Regions from separate parts of the Streptomyces sp. NPDC058985 genome, predicted to be linked through region 1. Evidence: riboswitches for the same ligand, from Rfam matches in the RefSeq annotation. Region 1 holds a riboswitch; each other region holds the start of a gene.
The links. A riboswitch is a leader RNA that binds a small molecule or an ion and turns the genes downstream of it on or off. The one in region 1 is predicted to bind cyclic di-AMP.
Positions count from the first base shown of each region.

Region 2: linked by a shared signal. The riboswitch ahead of ACFW01_RS03530 (peptidoglycan DD-metalloendopeptidase family protein) and the one ahead of ACFW01_RS34035 (M23 family metallopeptidase) in region 1 are both predicted to bind cyclic di-AMP.
Region 3: linked by a shared signal. The riboswitch ahead of ACFW01_RS00250 (C40 family peptidase) and the one ahead of ACFW01_RS34035 (M23 family metallopeptidase) in region 1 are both predicted to bind cyclic di-AMP.
Region 4: linked by a shared signal. The riboswitch ahead of ACFW01_RS17420 (M23 family metallopeptidase) and the one ahead of ACFW01_RS34035 (M23 family metallopeptidase) in region 1 are both predicted to bind cyclic di-AMP.

Region 1 is NZ_JBHYJX010000058.1:20,249-24,450, reverse strand. It holds gene ACFW01_RS34040 (PP2C family protein-serine/threonine phosphatase) at 80-1,300, shown strand; cyclic di-AMP (ydaO/yuaA leader) riboswitch at 1,525-1,680, shown strand; gene ACFW01_RS34035 (M23 family metallopeptidase) at 1,692-2,729, shown strand; gene ACFW01_RS34030 (aldo/keto reductase) at 2,865-3,809, shown strand; gene ACFW01_RS34025 (PrsW family glutamic-type intramembrane protease) at 3,832-4,202, opposite strand, start outside.
Region 2 is NZ_JBHYJX010000003.1:94,447-98,648, reverse strand. It holds gene ACFW01_RS03545 (XRE family transcriptional regulator) at 1-153, shown strand, start outside; gene ACFW01_RS03540 (DUF6126 family protein) at 159-272, shown strand; gene ACFW01_RS03535 (tyrosine-protein phosphatase) at 301-1,098, opposite strand; cyclic di-AMP (ydaO/yuaA leader) riboswitch at 1,525-1,682, shown strand; gene ACFW01_RS03530 (peptidoglycan DD-metalloendopeptidase family protein) at 1,687-2,607, shown strand; gene ACFW01_RS03525 (SGNH/GDSL hydrolase family protein) at 2,813-3,598, shown strand; gene ACFW01_RS03520 (TetR/AcrR family transcriptional regulator) at 3,655-4,202, opposite strand, start outside.
Region 3 is NZ_JBHYJX010000001.1:57,633-61,834, forward strand. It holds gene pcrA (DNA helicase PcrA) at 1-1,266, opposite strand, end outside; cyclic di-AMP (ydaO/yuaA leader) riboswitch at 1,498-1,672, shown strand; gene ACFW01_RS00250 (C40 family peptidase) at 1,681-2,877, shown strand; gene ACFW01_RS00255 (tellurite resistance/C4-dicarboxylate transporter family protein) at 2,905-3,942, shown strand; gene ACFW01_RS00260 (hypothetical protein) at 3,920-4,202, opposite strand, start outside.
Region 4 is NZ_JBHYJX010000017.1:30,174-34,375, forward strand. It holds gene ACFW01_RS17410 (FAD-dependent monooxygenase) at 1-323, shown strand, start outside; gene ACFW01_RS17415 (GntR family transcriptional regulator) at 469-1,164, opposite strand; gene ACFW01_RS17420 (M23 family metallopeptidase) at 1,365-2,129, opposite strand; cyclic di-AMP (ydaO/yuaA leader) riboswitch at 2,142-2,306, opposite strand; gene ACFW01_RS17425 (M16 family metallopeptidase) at 2,498-3,886, opposite strand; gene ACFW01_RS17430 (M16 family metallopeptidase) at 3,883-4,202, opposite strand, start outside.

The sequences.
Region 1 (4,202 bases):
GTCGCGGGAAACCTGGAGTACGGCACGGCAAGCGGCGCGGACAGGGGGCGGCGGGAGACCAGTGGTGCGGGCAGGTGATGTGGAGGACGAGGGAGCGTACGCCAGGGCCGGCGGCCGGCTCCCCGGCGATCCCGTGCCCGACCCGGGCCTCGGCGACGAGCCGGCGCCCGTGCCGCCCGTCGGGCAGCCGCGGCCGTGGCGCACGTCCTACGGCCGGGCCCTCGCGCGCTCGCTCCCCGTACTGCTGATCGTCGTCGCCGTCCTGTACGACATCTTCACGCCGCGCTACTTCACCGCCGGTCCCCTCTACACCGCCGCGCCGCTGGTCGCCGCCCCGATCTACTCCCGGCGGGGCACCGCGCTCACCGGGGTCGCCGTGGTCGCCTCGGTGGTCGGGCTGCAGATCGGCAAGGGCGTCATCCACTACGTCGACTCCCTCACCGAGCTGATCACCATCGCGACGGTCGCCGCGCTCGCCGTCTTCGTCAACGCCTTCGTCCGCCGTACCGACGAGCGCCTCGCCATCGCCCGGGAGATCGCCGAGGCCGCCCAGCGCGCCGTCCTGCCCGAGCCGGCCGAGCGGATCGCCGGCTTCGAGATCGCCGCCTGCTACGAGGCCGCGCAGGCCGGGGCCTTCATCGGCGGTGACCTGTACGCGGTGCAGGACAGCGCGCGCGGCGTCCGGCTCATCGTGGGGGACGTGCGGGGCAAGGGCATGGGAGCGGTGGCCGCCGTCGCCGTGGTGATCGGCGCCTTCCGGGAGGCCGCCGAGCAGGAGGCGACGCTGGAGGCGGTGGCGCAGCGCCTGGAGCGGGCGCTGGCCCGCGAGGGCACCCGGCGCGACGGGCTGGACGCCTTCGAGGGTTTCACCACCGCCGTCCTCGCCGAACTCCCGCACGGCACCGGGACCGTACGCATCGTCAACCGCGGCCATCCGCCGCCCCTGCTGCTCCACGGCGACGGCACCGTGGGACCGCTGCCCGCCCGGGAGGCGGCGCTGCCGCTGGGCATGGGCGAGCTGGGTGTGTGGCCCGACCGCGCGGAGGAGACGGCCTTCCCCGGTGGGGCCACGCTGCTGCTGTACACCGACGGGCTGTCGGAAGCCCGGGACGAGCGGGGGGAGTTCTACGATCCGTACGCGCGGCTGGCCGGTCGCGTCTTCCGCCACCCGGCGAAGCTGCTCGACACCCTCGCCCGCGACGTGCGCCGCCACTCCGGGGGCGGGATGGCGGACGACATGGCGCTGCTCGCCGTACGGCGGCCACGGCGCGGCGACCATGATCATTGTCACGAGCCGTGACGGGGTGGCCTCCCTCCGCATAACAACTGACGCACCATCAGAAAAAGGTGCTGTGAAAGGGAATACCGAGCCGCGGTCAACTCGCCCGGTTTTCACCGACCGTGAGGGGTACGTCCCGCCCGTTCTCGTTAATGATCAAGAGGAACAGCTTGGAATCCGGGCCCCGGGTCTATTAACGTTCGATAACGCAGCGCGGTCGTCCCAGCCGTCACAGAAGGCGGCTCCGTGCGCACGCGCCGAATCCCGCAAGGGAACCGGGGAACCACCACATTGGGGTGAATCGGGCGTTTGACGCCGTGGCAACACGGCTGCATGCGCCCGTAGGAGACCTTCCTGCTCCGAACCCGTCAGCTAACCCGGTAGGCGAAAGGAAGGAAAGGAGTACGCCCACGTGGCGTCCAACCGGCCTGCCCCCGAGGCCCCGTTCGTGCCGAACCGGTACGACTCCGACACCTTCGGCTACGAGAACAACCGCGCCGAAGAGGGCCCTTGGGAGGAGTGGAATCCCACCGAGGACTCCATCCGCCCCGTACGCGGCCGGCACCGCGTCGCCAAGCAGCGTGGCGGACTCGCCCGCAGCTCCACCGTCCTCGGCGTCGGTGTCATAGCCGCCGTCGGCGCGGGCGGTATGGCCAGCGCGCAGACCGGCAAGCCGCCGGTGTCGATCTCCATGCCGGACCTGCCCAACGTCGGCTCGCTCATCTCCGACGAGGAGCCGCAGCCGGAGGGTTCCAGCACCCCGCTCAGCGGCATCGGCGTGACCACCGCCGCCGACACCGCGGAGGGCACCGACACGGCCGGCGCGGGCGAGTCCCTGCGGGCCCGGATCATGGCGCAGGCCGAGCAGCAGCAGGCCCAGGTCGAGACCAAGGCCGCAGCCGCGGCCGCCGCGGCCGCCGAGAAGAAGGCCGCGGAAGCCGCCGCCAAGGCGGAGAAGGAGGCCGAGGCCAAGGCCGCCGCCGCCAAGAAGAAGGCGGAGGAGGAGGCCGCGAAGAAGGCCGAGGCCGAGCGCCTCGCCAAGCTGGCCAAGCAGTTCACGCTGCCGACCTCCTCGTACACGATCTCCTCGACCTTCGGTCAGGCCGGCGCCTACTGGTCCTCCGGCCACCACACCGGCCTCGACTTCGCCGCACCCACGGGCACGCTGCTCAAGGCCGTGCACAGCGGCACCATCACGTCGGCGGGCTGGGACGGGTCGTACGGCTACAAGACCGTGCTCACCCTGGATGACGGCACCGAGATCTGGTACGCCCACCAGTCCTCGATCAGCGTCAGCGTCGGCCAGGAGGTCACCACCGGTGACGTCATCGGCCGCGTCGGCGCCACCGGCAACGTCACCGGCGCCCACCTCCACATGGAGGTCCACCCCGGCGGCGGCTCCGGCATCGACCCGATGGCCTGGCTGCAGAGCAAGGGCCTCACCCCCTGAGCCACCGGCCCCTCCGCTACCCCGCTGGTCCCCGGCGGTCCTGACGGCAACCCCCCGACGTCAGGGCTGCCGGTTTGCGGGGTTTTTGCGTCTGTGCCGGAATGACCTGATCCGGTGCGTTCGTTGACGCCCTACATGACTTCTCTGCGCAAGCTCGGCTCCTCCGACCTGGAGGTCTTCCCCCTCGCCCTCGGCGGCAACGTCTTCGGCTGGACCGCCGACCGGGACCGGTCCTTCGCCGTCCTGGACGCCTACACGGCGGCCGGCGGCAACTTCGTGGACACCGCCGACTCGTACTCCGCCTGGGTCGACGGCAACAGCGGCGGCGAGTCCGAGACCGTCCTCGGCCAGTGGTTCGCGGCCCGCGGCAACCGTGACGACGTCGTCCTCGCCACCAAGGTCAGCCAGCACCCCGAGTACCCGGGCCTGTCCGCCGCGAACATCAAGGCGGCGGCCGACGCCTCGCTGCGCCGCCTGGGCACCGATCACATCGACCTCTACTACACGCACTTCGACAAGCCCGAGGTGCCGGTCGAGGAGATCATCGGCGCGCTGGACGAGCTGGTGAAGGCGGGCAAGGTGCGGCACATCGCCGCCTCCAACATCTCCGCCGAGCGGCTCGCGGCCTCCCTGGAGTTCTCCGACCGCGAGGGCCTCGCCCGGTACGTCGCCCTCCAGCCGCACTACAACCTGGTCTCGCGCGACACCTACGAGGGCGGGCTGCGTGACCTCGCCGAGCGGTCGGGACTGGCCGCCGTGCCGTACTACGCCCTCGCGGCCGGCTTCCTCACCGGCAAGTACCGGCCCGGCGCGAGCGTCGACAGCCCGCGTGCGGGCGGTGCCGCCAAGCACCTGGAGACCGAGCGCGGCCGGCGGGTGCTCGCCGCCCTGGACGAGATCGCCGAGGCCCACGACGCCCCCGTCGCCACAGTCGCCCTCGCCTGGCTCGCGGCTCAGCCGACGGTGGCCGCGCCGATCGCGTCCGCGCGCACGGTGGAGCAGCTGCCCGCGCTGCTGGGCGTGGCGGAGCTGAGCCTGACGGACGACGAGGTCGCGCGGCTGACGCGGGCGTCGGCCTGAGCGGGACGCCGCCGGGGCCCGCCTAGGGGCGGTGGGGGTGGGGACCCGGCGGTGCGTACGGGTGGGCGTACGGGACGTACGGCACCTGGGCCGGGTGCGGCGTCTGGGATGGGTACGGCATCTGGGTCGCGTACGGAGCCTGGGCCGGGTGCGGTGTCTGGGTCGCGTACGGCGTCTGGGCCGGGTGCGGTGCCGGAGGGCCGCCGCCGTACGGGCCGTACGGCCACCCGTACGGGTGGGCCCAGGGCGGCGCGGGCCGGGGTACGGGCGGTGCCGTGGAGCGGGCCGCGTGGTCGAGGGCCGGGCGGGCCGCGCCGCGGCGGTGCCACAGGGCGTCCAGCATCTCCCGCTCCCGCACGGCGTAGTCGGCCCCCGCCCGGCCCCGGCGGCCGC
Region 2 (4,202 bases), on a different contig from region 1:
GTGGGGGACGGCGCCCACTTCGACTCGCTGACCCCGCACCGGATCGCGGCACAGGATCCCGAAGGGGTCGAGCTGCTCTTCGTCCACACCCTGCTGCAGAGCCCGACGGCCGCGCTGTGCCTCGGCCCGACGCCCCCCGGGGAGATGCCGTGAGATCCATGGAGGAGAAGTTCCCGCGCGCCCTGTGGGTGCGGCTGCTCATCTACATCGCCCTGGGACACGTCTTCGGCGGCTTCCTCTACCTGCTCTTCGAGGTGGGCGCCGGCCGCTAGCGGCCGGGCGGACCGCTGCCGCGCCGGATCAGTCCAGCATCCGCTCGCGCAGCCGCTCCCGGGCCGCCGGGGTGAGGTGCAGGCCCTGCTCCAGGTAGGCGTCGACGCCGCCCCAGGTCTCCTCGACGGTGTCGAAGGCCGCCGCCAGGTACTCGGCGCGCGCGTCGAACAAGGGACTCAGCAGCTCCATGACCTCGGGGGAGTAGGCCGAGGCGGCGGAGCCGCCGCGGCGCACCTTGTAGCGGCGGTGCGTGGCGTTCGACTTGAGGTAGTCGTCGAGGACGGCATCGCGCTCGACACCGAGCGCGAGCAGCGTGACCGCGATCGACAGGCCCGCGCGGTCCTTGCCGGCCGCGCAGTGCATCAGGGCGGGGACGCTGTCCTCGGCCAGCGCGTGCAGCACCCGGGAGTGCTCCTCCGTGCGCTCCGTGATGATCGTGCGGTAGGACGCGATCATCCGTCGGGCGCCCTTGCCGTCGGCCAGGATCGCGTGCAGCTGGTCGAGGTCGCCGTCGCGGACCATCTTCCAGAACTCGGCGCCGTCGGCCGGGTCGCTCAGCGGCAGGTTCACATTGCGCACGCCCGGCAGCTCGACGTCGGGGCCTTCCAGCTTCTGGTCGGCCGCGTTGCGGAAGTCGAAGATGGTGTGCAGGCCGAGGGTGGCCAGGAAGGCGGCGTCCTCCCCGGTGGCGTGCGCCAGGTGGCCGCTGCGGAACAGCACGCCATGCCGCACCCGTCGCCCGTCCGCGGCCGGCAGTCCGCCGACGTCCCGGAAATTGCGCACACCGGTCAGCTCGGGTTCGGTCGACGGGACCTGCTGCGTCACGGGGACTCCTCCCACTCCGCCCCGCCGACGCTGCTCGGCGGCGGGCTCGCCTCGACGATACGGCATCCCCTGGCTGCGCCCATGAGTTGTCCACAGGGGATTAAGGGCGACCTCGCACCTTCTGTCCGAATTGATGCCTTAATCCCAACTGGCGTTGAATTGCGAAAGGGTGGAGAAGTGGCGCGTGAGCAGCGTCATATCCGTAACCGTGCGTCGTCCGTCATGTCCACGTAATCAAGCCGGTTTTCAAGGATGTTCACACGAAAAGCCATTCCCCGAATCGACGGAGTGTGACCGGAAATTCCCGTAAAGGATCAATCGGAACACCTTCTGGTGGAACCCTTCGCTTGTCCGGGTGCGTCTTGGTCCCTTACGTTCACCACCGATCCGGACGGACGCCTAATCCTGCCGCCGACCGGAGCCCACTCTCATCCACCACCCGTACCCGGCAGGAGCGGGGGACCCACAGGTACGAATGCCTGTTCCGGTTCCCGGAACGGCTTGGGGTGAAGCCGCGTTTCGGCGCGGCCGGGCATCTCCAGCCCGAACCCGACAGCTCACCTCGCAGGCGCCGGAGAGGAATTCGCCATGCCCGCGAAGGGTAAGCACCGCCGTACCAGGGCCATGCGCCTGACCCGCACCATCGCCGTCGCCGGAACCGGTGGCGCCGCGCTCGCCCTCCCGCTGATCGGGGCCGCCGGCGCCAACGCCGCTCCCGCGCACTCCGTTTCCGAGCAGTCCGTCCAGTCCATTGCGGCGACGGCGAAGAAGGCCGCCGCGAGTGGCGCCGAGAAGAACTCGGACGCGCGGACCTACACCGTCAAGAGCGGCGACTACCTCTCCCGGATCGCCGACGAGCAGAACGTCGACGGCGGCTGGAAGAAGCTCTACGAGGACAACCGCCAGGCCGTCGGTTCGGACCCGTCGCTGATCCACCCCGGCCTGAAGCTCTCGGTCGGCGCCAAGACCGCCCAGTCGGAGAAGCCGGCCGCCGAGAAGCCCGCCGCCGAGAAGCCGGCCGAGGCGGAGAAGCCCGCCGCCAAGCCGGCCGAGAAGTCCACGGACGCCGAGAAGGCCTCCACCTCGGACGCCGGCACCAGCAGCGGCTACACCTCCCCCGTCGCGGGCGGCACCGTCGGTACCCCGTACCACCAGTCCGGCAGCATGTGGTCCAGCGGCTACCACACCGGCACCGACTTCGTCGTCCCGACCGGCACCCCGCTCAAGGCCGTCGGCGCGGGCACCGTCGTCTCCGCCGGCCCCGGCGGTGCGTACGGCAACCAGGTCGTCATCCAGCTCGCCGACGGCCACTACGCCCAGTACGCCCACCTCTCCTCCCTCTCCGTCTCCGCCGGCCAGTCGGTGACGGCGGGCCAGCAGGTCGGCCTCTCGGGTGCCACCGGCAACGTGACCGGTCCGCACCTGCACTTCGAGATCCGCACCACGCCGGACTACGGGTCGGACATCGACCCGGTCGCGTTCCTGCGCTCGCACGGCGTCTCTCTCTGACGCACGGCCAGGGCGCAGCCCCCACACCACCGAAGGCCGGACCCCGATCCCCGGGTCCGGCCTTCGGTGTATTCCGCAATTGACCAAGCCTTTAGGCGTGGCCTTTCTCACCGACCGTCAACCCCTGCCTACGGTCGCGTAGGTCACATTCCAAGGTGAATCATGGCCCGATGTGGCAGACGATTCGAAGAATGACAGCAGAGCAGTGATCGGGTCGTACGTGGCGCTGGGGGACAGCTTCACCGAGGGCGTCGGCGACCGCGGCCCCGACGGGGCGTTCGTCGGCTGGGCCGACCGATTCGCCGTACTGCTCGCGGACCGGCGCCCCGAGGGCGACTTCACCTACGCGAACCTCGCCGTGCGCGGCAGGCTGCTCGACCAGATCGCGGCCGAACAGGTCCCCCGAGTCGCCGAACTCGCGCCGGACCTCGTCTCGTTCGCGGCCGGCGGCAACGACATCCTCCGGCCCGGCACCGACCCCGACGAGGTGGCCGAGCGGTTCGAGCGGGCGGTGGCCGCGCTGGCCGAAGCGGCCGGCACCGTCCTCGTGACGACCGGGTTCGACACCCGCGGCGTGCCCGTGCTCAGGCATCTGCGCGGCAAGATCGCCACGTACAACGGACACGTCCGCGCCATCGCCGACCGGTACGGCTGCCCGGTGCTCGACCTCTGGTCGCTCCGCAGCGTCCAGGACCGCAGGGCGTGGGACGCCGACCGCCTGCACCTGTCGCCGGAGGGCCACACACGGGTGGCGCTGCGCGCCGGACAGGCGCTCGGCCTGCCCGTGCCGGCCGACCCGGACCAGCCCTGGCCGCCGCTGCCCTACCGCGCCGCGCTGGACGTACGCCGGGACGACGTGCACTGGGCCCGCGAGTACCTGGTGCCGTGGATCGGGCGCCGGCTGCGCGGCCAGTCCTCGGGCGACCACGTGACCGCCAAGGGGGCGCTGTCGCCGCACGACATCAAGACGCGGATCGCCTCGGTGGCGTGACGGCGTCGTGCGGGCGGGCCGGCTGCGGAGGCCGGCTGCGGACGGGGTACGGCGGGTCAGCGGCGGGGGTGGCCCAACGCCTCCCGCGGCAGGCCCAGTTCCCGGGCGAGTGCCTCGTCCGTCCACTCCCGCGCCCGGGCCCGCGACACCGTGCCCCCGTACGACGTCAGTTGCACGGCGAGCCCGTCGAGGAGCGCGGTCAGCCGCAGGGCCGCGCCCTCGGGGTCCGGGCAGGGGAACTCCCCGGCGGCCACCCCCTCGGCGATGACCTCGGCGATCGCGGCCTTCCACCGGCGGTCCAGGTCGCGCGTGACGTCCCGCAGCACGGGCTCGCGCAGCGCCGCCGCCCAGCCCTCGATCCACAGCCGCCAGCCCTTGGCCTGCCCCGTCGGGGCGTACCACCGCACGGCGGCCCGCAGACGGCGCACCGCCGACGTACGGCGGCCGAGCAGTCCGCGCAGATGAGCCAGATCGTCCTCGGCGGCCCGGGCGAAGGCGGCGGCGACCAGCTTCTCCTTCGTGGAGAAGTGGTAGAGCACCAACGCGTTGCTCACCCCGAGCGCGGACGCCACGTCGGCGATCCGCAGCGCCGCGACACCTCGCG
Region 3 (4,202 bases), on a different contig from region 1:
CGCGTCCGTGAGGCGGTCTATCTCGTCGGCGACGAACTGGGCCTCGTCGTGCTCGGTGTCGGCGACGTACCCGGTGATCTGGGCGCCGGCGCCCTGGTTGGTCCACAGGTTCTTGGGCCGGCGGGACTCATTGCGCTCGATGACCGCGTTGGCGGCGGTGAGGATGGTCTGAGTGGAGCGGTAGTTCTGCTCCAGGAGGATCGTCGTCGCGTTCGGGTAGTCCTCCTCGAACTGGAGGATGTTGCGGATGGTGGCGCCGCGGAAGGCGTAGATCGACTGGTCGGCGTCGCCCACCACGCACAGCTCGGCGGGCGGGACCTCGGCCTCCGGCGGCACGTCGACGGGGTGCTCCGACGCCCCGCCGACCAGCTCGCGCACCAGGGCGTACTGGGCGTGGTTGGTGTCCTGGTACTCGTCGACCATGACGTGCCTGAAGCGGCGGCGGTAGTGCTCGGCGACGTCCGGGAAGGCGCGGAGCAGATTGACCGTCGTCATGATCAGGTCGTCGAAGTCGAGGGCGTTGGCCTCGCGCAGCCGCGACTGGTACATGGCGTACGCCTGGGCGAGGGTCTTCTCGAAGCCGTCGGCGGCCTGGGCGGCGAAGTCCTCCTCGTCGATCAGCTCGTTCTTCAGGTTGCTGATCTTGGCGCTGAAGGACTTGGGCGGGAAGCGCTTGGGGTCCAGGTCGAGGTCGCGGCAGACCAGCGCCATGAGCCGCTTGGAGTCGGCGGCGTCGTAGATCGAGAAGGACGAGGTGAAGCCGAGCTTCTTCGACTCGCGGCGCAGGATGCGGACGCAGGCGCTGTGGAAGGTCATCACCCACATCGCGTTGGCGCGCGGGCCGACGAGCTGCTCGACGCGCTCCTTCATCTCGCCGGCGGCCTTGTTGGTGAAGGTGATCGCGAGGATCTGGCCCGGGTGGACGCCGCGCTCGGCCAGCAGGTGGGCGATGCGGTGGGTGAGCACGCGGGTCTTGCCGGAGCCGGCGCCGGCCACGATGAGCAGCGGGGAGCCGGAGTGCACCACGGCGGCGCGCTGGTTGTCGTTCAGCCCGTCCAGGAGGGCGGCCGGGTCCAGGGCGGGGCGCGGGGCGCCGTCCCGGTAGTACCGGTCGCGCTCCGGGGGCGCGTCGAACTTCCCGCCGAACAGGTCGTGCGGGACCGGCTCCGGTCCGTGACCGTCCTCGGGCGGCGGCGGGGGTTCCTCCTCATGACCCCGGGGGGTCTGGAGGCTCGCCAGGAAGCTGTCGTCAAAGAGGCTGCTCATCGCTCTCCGAGTCTAGGGCGCCCCACCGACAACCCGGCGCCACCCCGGAAAATGGCCGGGACACCTCACACCGGTACGCCCTGCGACGTGCCGGGATACGAAGAGTGACACCCGTCGCCGAGGTAACGAAAATGTATCGGGCATATCACCCACCAACCTTCACAGCGGCCACACGAGTTGGCTACGGTGCGGGCAGGCCGAACGACCCCCTCCGGCGAACCTCGCCGGGCCGCGCGGCCTCCGCCGAGTCCGACGTGCCCGCCACGGCGCCCGGAGCCGGGGACCCAACCGAGAACTTGGGGTGAATCGGCCGTACCGCCTCCCGCGAGGACGGTCCGCCGTAGGGCAACCCTTCCGTGCCGCCCGAACCCGACAGCTAACCCGGTAGGCGGAGCACTTGGAAGGAGCGCCTCCTTGGCGTCGCACCGCAAGTCGCGCCCCACCGGTTCACGCGTCGCGGGCATACGGACCCCGGCCCTCGCCACGGCGGCCCTGACCTCCGTCGCCCTGCTGTCCCAGACGGCGAACGCCACGCCGTCGGACGACGACAGGCCGAGCCTCGAAGAGGTCGAGAAGAAGGTCGACGACCTCTACCGCCAGGCGGGGTCGGCCACCGAGAAGTACAACGCGGCCAAGGAGAAGACCGCCAAGCAGCGCAAGAAGGTCGACACCCTCCTCGACGACGTCGCCCAGCGCACCCAGAAGCTCAACGACGCGCGCGAGGAACTGGGTTCCTTCGCCTCCGCGCAGTACCGCACGGGCACGGCGGTCCCGGAGACGGCGACCTTCCTGCTCGCGGACTCGCCGCAGGAGTACTTCGACCAGAACCAGCTGATGGGCCGGCTCACCGGCCGCCAGAAGACCGCGGTCGACGACTACGTCACGCAGCAGTCCGAGACGATGAAGAAGCGCCGGGAGGCCGCCGAGAGCCTGGAGACGCTCACCGGCTCGCAGAAGGACCTGAAGACGGCCAAGTCGACCGTCCAGAAGAAGCTCGCCACCGCCCGTGAACTGCTCTCGAAGCTGACCGCCGAGGAGAAGGCCCGGCTCGCGGCGATCGAGAAGAAGAAGCAGGAGGAGGCCGCCCGCAAGGCCGCGGAGCTGGCCGAGCAGCAGGCCCGGCAGCAGGCCGAGGAGCGCGAGCGGCGGGAGGAGGCCGCACGGCAGGAGAGCGGCGGTGGCACCTCCTCCGGTTCCTCGGAGTCCGGCGGCAGCGGCTCGTCGGGCTCCTCGACGCCGGACTCGTCGTACGGCACCAAGGCCGAGAAGGCGCTCGGCTTCGCCCGCGCCCAGATCGGCAAGCCGTACGTCTGGGGCGCCACCGGCCCCGGCTCCTACGACTGCTCCGGCCTCACCCAGGCCGCCTGGAAGGCCGCGGGGGTGACACTGCCGCGCGTCACGTACGACCAGGTCAACGCCGGAACGACCGTCCCCGTCTCCCAGGCACAACCCGGTGACCTGGTCTTCTTCTACGACGACCTCAGCCACGTCGGCCTCTACATCGGCAACGGCATGATGATCCACGCCCCGAAGCCGGGCGCGTACGTCCGCGAGGAGTCGATCTACTACGACGGCGAGTCGTCGATCCACAGCGTGGTGCGACCCGCCTGACCGGCGCGGCTCTCTAGCATCGGGAGCATGTCGTCAGGTACGTCACCAGGCACGTCGTCAGGCACTCTCCCCTTCCCCCTGCGCGCCTGGTGGGCGCAGCGTCCACCGGCGGCCGGGGCCGCGGTGATGGCGACCGGCATCCTGTCGGTCGCCCTGCATCTGACGGGACACGAGGTCCTGTCCCGCATCGCGCTGTTCCTGGCCAGCGCCGCCTGGCTGACCCTGGCGGCGAACTTCGTCTACCTGCTGCTGGTCGAACGCCCGCAGTGGCTGACGCGGGCGGGGACACCGGGCGCGCTCACCGCGGTCGCCGCGACCACCGTGCTCGGCACCCGGTTCGCGCTGCACGGCTGGACGCCCCTGGCCGCCGCGCTGCTGGCACTGGCGGCGCTCCTGTGGCCGGTGCTGATCCTCTTGGTCGTGCGGCACTGGGGGCGCAGGATGCCGGGGGCGGTGTTCCTGGGGTGCGTGGCCACGGAGGGGCTGGCGGTGCTCGGCGCCACGCTCTCCGCGGTCACCTCGACACCCTGGCTGGCGCACGCGGCGCTGGTGCCGTTCTGGCTGGGGATCGTGCTCTACCTGATCGCGCTGTTCCGCTTCGATCTGCGGCAGGTGGCGCTGGGCTCCGGTGACCACTGGGTGGCCGGCGGCGCGCTCGCCATCTCGGCCCTCGCCGGCGCCAAACTGATCGCGGCGGCCGGGACCGGCATGTACCTGTGGAACTCCGACGACAGCGCCGTGCTGCACGACGTGACCGTCTTCCTGCTCACCCTCGACCTCGCCTGGTACGTCGTCCTGCTGGTCGCCGAGTTCGTCTGGCCGCGGCTCCGCTACGACGTGCGGCGCTGGTCGACGGCCTTCCCGCTCGGCATGACGGCGGCGGCGACGCTCTCCGTGGCCGCCGCGATCGACCTCGCGTGGCTGGACACACCCGGCCAGGTCCTGCTGTGGATCGCGGTGGCCGGGTGGCTGGCGGTCGCGGCGGGAGCGGTCGCCCAGGCCCGGGCCGGGGCCCGGTCTGCGGGCGCGGGTGCCTCCGCCGTCACGTCCACAGCACCGCGATGAAGATGTTCGCGACGGTCAGCAGGCCCACGAGGCCGAACAGCGGCTTGTCGACCTTCTCGTCGTCGCGCTTCACGTAGACCAGGCCGAGGATCACGATCAGCAGGGCGAGCTTCACCCCGATCTTGAGGTTGTCCACGGACTGGTCGTCGGCCTGGTTGAGGCCGACCAGGGCGACACCGGTGACCAGCATCGTCAGCGCGCCGTGCAGCATCGCGGGGATGAAGCGGGCCGTGCCCCGGCCCATCGCCTTCATCTGGGTC
Region 4 (4,202 bases), on a different contig from region 1:
CACTGGTGGGCGACGCCGCGTACGCGCCCTCGTTCCTCACCGGGCAGGGCACCAGCCTCGCCCTCGTCGGCGCCTACATGCTGGCCGGTTCCCTGGCCGACCGAGACCACGCCGCGGGCTTCGCCGCCTACGAACACGGCACCCGTGACTTCGTGACCCTGAACCAGAACCTGGTCGGCCAGGGCGGCGCCACCCTCTTCCCGACCACCGCGCGCGCCCTGGAGCAGCGCAACGACCGACTGCGCGACCTCAGCGCCATGCCCGCGCCGGAGCCCCGCCCCGCCCATTCAGCCCTCACCCTGCCCGCCTTCGGCAGCCGCTGATACTCCGCTCGGTTCTCACACCGCCGCTGCCGGACCGGGTGCTTTTTTTCGCACCATTCCGCCTGCCGTATTCCTGCCGACCGGCAGGAATACGGCAGGCGGAAAATCCCCCCGAATTTCCTGCTCTTTGTATACGGGACCCATGTTAATGCCGCAGGCTCGCCGTGTTTACGGGACGTTGCGGGTTCCTCACACGCTCCGTCCTGCCGCCGCCGGAGTCGAATCGCAGGCGGTGTCCCGGTACCGACTGCTCGACGTGCAGCGCCATGAGCGCCCGCGCCCGGTCGCCGTCGCCCCGGGCCACCGCGTCGAGGATCGCGCCGTGCTCGGCCCAGTACTCCACCGGTCCGGCCGGCGCCTCCACGTCGTACATCCAGGCGATCTTGTGGCGCAGCTGGGTCAGCAGCGCCGTCAGGGAGGGGCTGCCGGCGGCCTGGGCGAGGGTCTCGTGGAACCAGCCGCCCAGGGAGCGCAGATCCTCGCCACTGCCCTGCCTGGCACGTTCCTGCCCCAGGCGGACCAGGCCGCGCAACACCTTGAGGTGGGCGTCGGTCCGGCGGCGGGCGGCCCGGGCGGCGCCCAGGGGCTCCAGGAGCGTACGGGTCTCCAGCAGGTCTTCGGCCTCCCGTTCGGTCGGTTCCGCGACGCACGCGCCCGCGTGCCGCCGGGTCACCACGAAGCCCTCGGCCTCCAGCGTGCGCAGGGCCTCGCGGACGGGGACGCGGGAGACGCCGTAGCGACGGGCGAGGAGTTCCTCGGTGAGCCGGCCCCCGCGCACGTGGACGCCGGCGACGATGTCGTCCCGGATCGCCGTGCACACCGAATGCGCCGGAATACGCATGACCGACCTCCGCTTTAATCCCCGTGAAACGTCGACGATTGACGTGTCCAGCGACTCTAGGCCAATCCAGCGGATATTCCGACGGCGGAGCGGATTTCATGGATCTTTTTTGGCCTACGACGGGCGGCTGCGCACCGACGAAAACCAAAAGCCCCGGCTCGGACGGCCGGGGCTTTCGGGTGGTGTCGCGGGGTCCGCCGTCAGACGTTCACGCCGTGGGAGCGGAGGTAGGCGACGGGGTCCATGTCCGAGCCGTACTCGGGGCTCGTACGGGCCTCGAAGTGCAGGTGGGGCCCGGTGACGTTGCCGGTGGCGCCGGAGAGGCCGATCTGCTGGCCGGGTTCGACCGACTGGCCGACGGAGACGCCGACGGACGACAGGTGCCCGTACTGCGTGTACGTGCCGTCGTGCATCTTGATCACGACCTGATTGCCGTACGCCCCGCCCCAGCCGGCCTCGACGACGGTGCCGACGCCGACCGCGTGCACGGTCGTGCCGCTGGAGGCGTGGAAGTCGATGCCGGTGTGGCTGCCGGAGGACCACAGGGAGCTGCCGGCCTGGTACGCGGTGGAGACGTAGGACGAGGTGATCGGCGGAACGAACGTGTTGAGGCGCTTGCGCTCCGCCTCCCGCGCGGCGCGCTCCTTGGCCTCGCGTGCCTCCTTGGCCGCCTCGGCGGCCCGCTCGCGCGCGGCCTCCTGGGCCGCCTCACGGGCGGCGGCGTCCGCGGCGGCCTGCCGCTGTGCGAGGGCCTGGGCGTCGATCTCCTCGGCCAGGGAGTCGCCGATGGTGATGACCGGGGTGAGTCCGCTCCGTTCCGCCTGGGGCTCGGCGGCGAGCGCCGGTGCCGCGAGGGTGCCGACGACGCCGGTGGTGGCGAGAGCCGCGACACCCGCCGCGCGGGCGGTACTGCGATGCATCTTGCTGGGACGCCGGTGCTTCCCGGTGGCGCGCGTGAACGCCATGTAGAGGCTGGTCCTTTCCTTCCCTCTCGCCTACCGGGTTAGCTGACGGGTTCGGAGCAGGAAGGTCTCCTACGGGCCCCCTCGCGACACGCGCGGGCGTCCGATTCACCCCAGGGACTGCGATGGGTCCCCGGCTCCCCTGGCTCGCGCCATGTGGGGACTCGGCGATGACTGTCCGGTGCCGCGGGTGCGGCGCACTGCCTGACGAACAGCCCGGATGACGCTAAACGGGGCTGCGTTCAATCCTCAAACGCAACAAGACTTTTGTAGCGCATGCCACAGGGCAGACGGGCAGCCTCTCCCTCAATTCGGACAAACGGCGGCCCCGGTGACACTCCGGTCACTGGGGCCGCTCTCCGCGCGTGCCGCTACTCGGCCGCCACCACGGTGACTTCACCGATGCCGAGGGCCTCGACGGGCTCCTTGATCTGTGCGGCGTCACCGACGAGGACGGTCACCAGACGGTCGACCGGGAAGGCGTTCACGACCGCCGCCGTGGCCTCCACGGTGCCCGTGGCGGCCAGTTGACGGTAGAGGGTCGCCTGGTAGTCGTCGGGCAGGTACTGCTCGACCTGGTCGGCCAGGGTGCTCGCCACGGCCGCGGCCGTCTCGTACTTCAGCGGCGCCACGCCCACCAGGTTCTGCACGGCCACGTCGCGCTCGGGGTCGGTGAGCCCCTCCGCGGCGAGCTTGCGCAGCACCGTCCACAGGTCCTCCAGGGCGGGGCCGGTGTTCGGGGTGTCGACGGAGCCGCTGATGGCGAGCATGGCGGCGCCGGTGCCGTCCGGCGCGGACCGCAGCACCTGCCCGAAGGCCCGAACGCCGTAGGTGTAGCCCTTCTCCTCGCGCAGGACGCGGTCCAGGCGGGAGGTGAGAGTGCCGCCGAGGCAGTAGGTGCCGAGCACCTGTGCGGGCCACACGCGGTCGTGCCGGTCGGATCCGGTGCGGCCGATCAGCAGCTGCGTCTGGACGGCGCCGGGCCGGTCCACGATGACGACGCGGCCCCGGTCGTCGGCGGTCACCGGCGGCACGGGACGGGGTTCGGCGGCGGAGCCGGTCCACGCGCCCAGGGTCTCGCCCAGCAGCGCGTCCAGGTCGAGGCCGGTGAGGTCGCCGACGACCACGGCGGTGGCCGTGGCGGGGCGGACGTGCCTCTCGTAGAAGGCGCGTACGGAGCCGGAGTCGATGGCCTCGACCGTCTCCTCGGTGCCCTGGCGCGGGCGCGACATGCGGGTCCCGGCCGGGAACAGCTCCTTGGAGAGCTCCTTGGCCGCGCGGCGGGCCGGGTTGGCCAGCTCGTGCGGGATCTCGTCGAGGCGGTTGCGGACCAGCCGTTCGACCTCGCTGTCCGCGAAGGCGGGTGCCCTCAGGGCGTCGGCGACGAGGCCGAGCGCCTTGGCGAGGCGCGAGGCGGGCACCTCCAGGCTGAGCCGGACACCGGGGTGGTCGGCGTGCGCGTCGAGGGTGGCGCCGCAGCGCTCCAGCTCGGCGGCGAACTCCTCGGCGGAGTGCTTGTCGGTGCCCTCGGAGAAGGCGCGCGCCATGATCGTGGCGACACCGTCGAGGCCGGCCGGCTCGGCGTCCAGGGGCGCGTCGAGGAGCACCTCGACGGCGACGACCTGCTGGCCGGGGCGGTGGCAGCGCAGTACCGTCAGCCCGTTGTCGAGGCTGCCGCGGCCGGGCGCGGGGAACGCCCACGGCTTGGGCTCGCCGGCCTGCGGCTGGGCGTGGAAGTCCATGGTGGCGAGGTCGGTCACTTGGCCGCCTCCTCGTTCTCGTCGGTGGCGTCGTTCTCGGCGGCGTGCTCGTCGGTGGGGGCGGTCGGCTCGTAGACGAGCACCGCGCGGTTGTCGGGGCGCAGGCGGGCCTTGGCGACCTCCTGGACCTCCGCCGCCGTCACCTCGAGCACCCGCTGCACGGCGGTGAGGGCGAGCTGCGGGTCGCCGAACAGCACGGCGTACCGGCACAGTTCGTCGGCGCGTCCGGCGACCGTGCCCAGCCGGTCCAGCCATTCGCGCTCCAGCTGGGCCTGGGCGCGCTCCATCTCCTCGGCGGTGGGGCCCTCCTCGGCGA